Regions from separate parts of the Brevibacillus borstelensis genome, predicted to be linked through region 1. Evidence: riboswitches for the same ligand, from Rfam matches in the RefSeq annotation. Region 1 holds a riboswitch; the other holds the start of a gene.
The links. Region 1 has a riboswitch for S-adenosylmethionine ahead of mtnK (S-methyl-5-thioribose kinase). Riboswitches for the same ligand answer to the same signal wherever they lie in the genome.

Region 1 (3,208 bases):
AGCCGCGCTCCCTGGAGCACCGGCCTCGTTTCGTCAGCGTATACCTTCAGGTTCCAGCCGCGTTCCTTGGCCAGATAGAGCGGAGCTGTCGCCGTCCCGTAAGCGGCGGTAGCCAGCGCCCCTGGATTGCAGTGGGTCAGGATGCCCATTCCATCCTGCAGCAAGGTGAGGAGGTGTTCGCCTATCGTCCGGCATACTTCGGCATCCTCGCGCTGTATCGTGAGAGCTTCGTCCAAAACCGCCGCTTTCAACGCGTCTACCGGTTTTTCTCCCTCCTGCTGGACGCGTGCTTTGACCCGATCGATCGCCCAGAACAGGTTCACCGCTGTAGGGCGTGCTGTCGCCAGGTAGTCAGCCTGCTCGAGCAATTGATTCCAGAGGGCTGACGAATCTGCCGCTTCGCTGTTCCGCACGCCGAGGTAAAGCCCGTATGCCGCAGCCATCCCGATCGCAGGGGCGCCGCGAACCTGCAGGTGGCGGATTGCCGCCCATACTTCCTCAGACGTATGGAGGGAAAGAAAGACTGTTTCTACCGGTAAACGCGTCTGGTCGAGCAGAAGAAGAGAGTCTCCTTCCCACTTTACAGGTGCGAATGCTTCATGAATTGTGGTCATACCGCTGCTGCCTCCTGATCAAATCTTGTTGTCGCATTGCGAACGATGTCTGTGATGTCGGTCGAATCTTCGATGCCGCCCCGCTTCAGGATCAGCTCCTGACCGATCAGCAGTGCCAGCCGTTCCGCTTCGGCACGGGTTTTTTCGTCGCTGATGCTGTTCAGATCGGCGACACCCGCCAGCCCGATCACGCGGCGAAGGATTTTACAGCCTGCAAACCCGGCCGTATCCTGGATCAACCGCTTCACGTAGCTCTGCCAGAGCCCTTCTACATGTGCGCTGCGCTCTTTCGCCTGCTTGTGCCATAGCTGGACGAACTGGGAGACGAACTCGTTCCAGACGTCTTCGACAGTTGTAAGCAGGTATTCGCGATAAGACTCCCGCTTTCCTCCATCCTTCTCCAGTCCGTGCTGGCCGGCATAATTCAGGAGCAGATTGGCGATTACCGCGCCGATGTCAAAGCCAATCGGGCCGTAGTAAGCGAATTCCGGGTCGATGACCTTGGTCGAGGTTTCGGTGACGAAAATGCTGCCTGTATGAAGGTCGCCATGCAGCAGCGCCTCTGCACGGGTGAGGAAATCGTACTTCAGCTTGGCGATTTCCAGCTTGAGCGGCTTGTTCTTCCAGATTTCCTCCACTTCCCGCCGAATCAGCGGGTTGAAGCTGTTGGTCGGCGCATTTTCGTAAGGATCGGTAAACACCAAGTCTTCCGTAATTTTGCACAATTCCGGATTCAAGAATGTTCCGACAAGCGCTTTTTTCTCGTAGGGATGCGCTCCCAGATCAGACGTGAAAAAGAGCGTGTGGGCCATGAAACGTCCGATTTGCTTCGCGAAATTTGGATAGCGTCGCCCCTCGATCAATCCTTTGCGCATCAGGATGTGATCGCTGAGATCCTCCATGACGGTCAAGGCAAGCTCCTGATCGTAGTGGTACACCTGCGGCACGAGGTCCGGAACGTATTTGTACTGGATGCGCAGCGCTTCACTCTCGATGCGGGCGCGATCAAGCGTCAGCGGCCACGACTCGCCTACGACGCGGGCATAAGGCAGAGCCTGCTTCACAATCACGCTTTTGCCGGTCGCTTCATCGCGGATGTGAAAGACAAGATTCAGGTTGCCGTCGCCTATCTCGCGGGAGGACAGGACAGCCCCTGCTTCAAACAGGCCGGGCAGCTCTTTTACATACTGTACTGCTTCTTGTTCACTCAAAGCACGATAAGCCATAACTTGTTTCTCCCCTCACGTGAATCGATTTGGATCTTTCCAGCGGCTTTCCCGGCCCATTCAGCAGGGGATAATTCCGCACGGTATGTTGCAGGCTGCGCCTCCGATCAAGCCGTTTTTGCAGCCAGACATGCAAAAAGACCTCTTTTCCCGAAGAAAAGAGGTCGTATACGTACGCGGCAGGGCGTGTCGTCTCCCCCTTATCTTCCAGAATACTTTTGCTTCTGCAGGAATTAGCACCGTGCACATCGCTTGCAATCGCGCCGTCAGTCTAGCTGACAGGCAAGCGCTGTGTCGGTTGCCGGGTATCATCGGGCCAGTCCCTCCACCTTCTCTGGATAAGGTATCCAACGTATGCTGTTTTGATTAGTTTGAATCATACACGCGGCTATGCACGCTGTCAACACTCTTTTTTGTTTTTTGCCAGTCGGCTGATCCTCGGCCTTACCAGCTGTTTTGCTGTCCGCTTGCACTCGGACGATTCCAGTTCCACCAGTCAATTTGTCCTACGAATGCGGCGGTGATGGCAGCTTCCTGCTTCAGCTTGAGCAGTTCCTTGGTCGGACCGGTGACGACGATTCCATACGTTTTGATACCGTTTTTCTCCAAATACCGATAGCGCTCGTCGATCTTCAATCCTGATCTGCTGTTGAACAGGCTTTGTCCGATCGACCTGCTCAGCCTCTCCTGCTCGGCGAGGTATTTCATCTCCTCCACGTACGCCCGGGTGCGGCGATCTGCTTCGCCATTTACCTGAATCGGTCCCGGTCCATAGTCCAGCCCATGTTCGGAAAAACCCCAGACGTCACCGGCCGAAAGCAGCAGCACGCCTTCTTTGGCATCCTCATGCAGCACCTCCTGTCCGGTATCCACGGCCAGCCAGGTAAGGTCCAAATTATACGGAGCCAGGAAAGCGTACATTTCCTCCAGGCTCATAAACCGGTCAAAGGAAATCGCCAGTTGCGATACCGTCCCCTCCGGCAGCATTTCAAGCGTCTTCCACGCGGGCTCTCGTCTGAAAGAGGTATCCTCCTGCAGCTTCGTCTGAAGCGGGAACAGGAAAAACAGATTTTTCTTCCGAACGCCGTCGTTCCATACCGGGCGGGAGGATACTTTGGTAAACACATTCGTAGTCTCGAAATACCCTGGCTGCTGACGGTCGCCCCCCACCTTTTCGCGCAGCTCCATTTGAATGCTGCCATAAAAAAGGCCAACCTGCGCGCCGCTGCTGCCTGCTACGATCCCCGGCTGAGTGAAATTCACCAAATCCTTGGAGACGCGAAACATATCTTCATACAGCGACCGGCCAATCCAATAGTTGACAAACAACAGGACAAAGCCGATCAGCAGCGAGATCCCCACCGTGTA
Region 2 (3,208 bases), 350 kb from region 1:
ATTTTTTATACCGAAACCCCTCCGGAGGAACCGATCTTCAAGGCGGAATCTGCCGAGTTCGACCCGTCCGATTACGGTAAGCCCGTCACAAATGACGTCACGGCAGCGAAAAAATTCGATCGGGAATTCCAGATGATTCTCGGAAACGAGATGGGATTTTACAACGGCACGTTTCATTTTTTGTGGACGATCAATGGAGAGGTGTATCCCCGGGTGCCGACTTTTGTCGTCAAAGAAGGCGATAGCGTCAAAACGACCTTTGTGAATAAAAGCTTGACCGAGCATCCGATGCACTTGCACGGGCATCATATGACGGTTTTGAAGAAGAACGGCGAGAAGGTGAAGACTCCATGGCTTACCGATACGTTAAACGTGCTGCCCGGCGAATCGTATGAGGTCGCATTTGTCGCGGACAATCCGGGCATGTGGATGGACCACTGCCATAACCTGGATCATGCGGCGACCGGCATGATTTTGCATCTTATGTATGATCATGTGCGGGCTTCTTATGAAGTTGGGACGAGGACTGGGAATTTGCCGGATTAGGCGATTGACTCCATGATGATAATGCCATATAAGGTTAAGAAAGAAAGGAAAGTGATGATATTGCTGTATTTATTTTCTTTCTTTACATTTCTTTTTTTAATAGGAGCATTGAAAAGTTTCTTTAGTTCTATCGAGTCTTTGAATAACTCCAATTTGACAAGTTTTAAAAAAGCAGCAAACACATGTATAGTGTTTGGGATATTATTTGTTCTTTTTCTATTGATCACTATTGCTTTTATATTTATTACATTCCAGTAAGATAGAAAGTAACTATCGTCAGATCTCGTAAATTGATTTTTTTGTCCATTTCTATGAAAGCTGTAACAAATAAACAAAAATCAAATGCACTAAAACCGCATTGACATATCCAAGTAAAATGATAAGATAAAAAAGAATTTAGTGAATGAAATTTAACTTCATAAAACATTCTTATCGAGAGTGGTGGAGGGACTGGCCCGATGAAACCCGGCAACCTTGGTCTGATGGACCTTACGGTGCTAAATCCTGCGGAGTTATTCTGAGAGATAAGAAGGTGGGAACCGTACAAATCGCCCCTCTTCTTTCTGGAGAGGGGCTTTCTGTATGTATAATCCATAGTATTCGTATTTATTTACTTAGTATTACAATTGCACAAAGGAGGAAACAACGTGCTTCATTATGCGGTCAAGCGTGGCTTTCTCATGCTGGTTACGCTGTGGATCATTGTCACGGTGACGTTTGTGATCATGCACCTGATTCCGGGCGACCCGTTCGCGTCTGACGCCAAAATGCTTCCGGAAGAAGTCGTGAAAAACATGCGGGCCCAGTACAACCTGGATGAGCCGATCCCTATGCAGTACCTGCTCTATCTGAAAGGCTTGGTGCAATTTGACCTGGGGCCGTCCATCCAGTCCAAGACAAGGGACGTGAACACGCTGATTGCGGAGGGCTTTCCCGCCTCGGCTGTTCTGGGGCTCCAGGCGTTTCTTGTCGCGCTGGCAGGTGGGATCACAGTCGGAATCGTCGCGGCGCTCTACCAAAACCGGGCGTTGGATTTTCTGTCCATGTTCGCGGCCATCGTCGGGATTTCCGTCCCCAGTTTTATTCTGGCACCGCTGTTGATCAAATACATGGCGGTCAAATGGGAGCTTTTGCCCGTCGCGGCTTGGGGGAGCTGGGAGCATTCGGTTCTTCCGACGCTTGCGCTCGCCATCGGGCCGCTTGCCATTATCGCCCGATTCGTACGAGCCAGCATGCTGGAAGTCTGGCAGCAGGAATACATAAGCACGGCGGAGGCGAAAGGGCTTGGCACCTTTTCCATCGTCGTCAGACACGGGATGCGCAATACCATACTGCCGGTGCTTACCTTTGTCGGTCCGCTGTTTGCCAACCTGATGACCGGAACCTTTGTGGTGGAAAAGATTTTCGCCATTCCGGGGCTTGGCAAATACTTCGTGGAAAGCATTTTTAACCGCGATTATCCGGTCATTTTGGGAATGACTGTTTTTTACAGCTTTGTGCTCATTTTTACTTTGTACATCATCGACCTGCTGTACCGGGTGATTGACCCGCGCATCAGATTGACGAGCGGAGGGAGATAGCGTTATGGCCAATCAGGCAACACAACTGGATTCGCTGTTTCGACCTGTCGACCCAAGCCGGCTTGCCGGGGAAGAGCGGGAACGTCCCAGCCTCGGGTATTGGCAGGAGGTATGGCAGCGGGTATGCCGCAACAAGCTGGCGATACTCGGGTTCTTCCTGCTCGCGGCGGTGGTGGCGCTCTCGATCTTCGGACCGATGCTCGTTCCTCACAGCCCGCATGAGCAGTCGTTGACGCAGGGGAATCTGCCGCCCTCGGGCGAGCACTGGTTTGGAACGGACGATCTGGGCCGGGACATGTGGGCGCGTACCTGGATGGGCGGCCGCATCTCTTTGTTTATCGGTGTGGTGGCGGCGGCCATCGACCTGGTAATCGGTGTGTGCATCGGCGGCATTTCCGGATACATGGCAGGAAGGAGCAGGCTGGGTGACCGAGTGGACAACATCCTGATGCGGCTGGCTGAAATTCTCTACAGCATCCCGTATCTGCTGGTGGTGATCCTGCTGATGGTCGTTCTGGAGCCGGGACTCGCCACGATCATTATTGCGCTTTCGCTGACCGGCTGGGTGGGCATGGCCCGCCTGGTCAGAGGACAGCTCATGCAGATCAAGCGGCAGGAGTTTGTGCTGGCGGCAGAAAAGCTGGGCACCTCCCATGCCAAAATCATCATCAGGCATCTGCTGCCCAATACGATTGGCGTGATCATCGTCAACCTGACCTTTACGATTCCGCATGCGATCTTCGCCGAGTCGTTTCTCAGCTTTCTCGGTCTGGGCGTGCAAGCGCCGACGGCCAGTTGGGGAACGATGGCCAACGACGCGCTGGCGGTTGTGCTGAGCGGGCAGTGGTGGCGGCTGTTTTTTCCGGGATTCATGATTTCGCTTGCCATGTTCGCGTGCAACGCGCTCGGGGACGGTCTGCAGGACGCGCTGGACCCGCGCATCAGGAAATGAGGGGGAGTTCATCGTGAAGCCATTGTTGGAAGTAGACCAGCTGCGCGTCTCCTTTCGCACGTACGGCGGAGAGGTGCAGGCAGTGAGAGGGGTGTCCTTTTCCGTGAGGGAGGGAGAGACGCTGGCCATT

Region 2: it holds a riboswitch for S-adenosylmethionine, as region 1 does, so the genes downstream of both, V5G20_RS04580 (ABC transporter permease) here and mtnK (S-methyl-5-thioribose kinase) in region 1, are expected to answer to the same signal.

The regions. Positions count from the first base shown of each region.
Region 1 is NZ_CP144922.1:1,329,455-1,332,662, reverse strand. Features, by position in the region: gene mtnA (S-methyl-5-thioribose-1-phosphate isomerase) at 1-614, opposite strand, end outside; gene mtnK (S-methyl-5-thioribose kinase) at 611-1,840, opposite strand; SAM riboswitch class I at 2,038-2,185, opposite strand; gene V5G20_RS06110 (anti-sigma factor) at 2,285-3,208, opposite strand, start outside.
Region 2 is NZ_CP144922.1:974,710-977,917, forward strand. Features, by position in the region: gene V5G20_RS04575 (multicopper oxidase family protein) at 1-546, shown strand, start outside; SAM riboswitch class I at 973-1,077, shown strand; gene V5G20_RS04580 (ABC transporter permease) at 1,194-2,126, shown strand; gene V5G20_RS04585 (ABC transporter permease) at 2,131-3,078, shown strand; gene V5G20_RS04590 (ABC transporter ATP-binding protein) at 3,092-3,208, shown strand, end outside.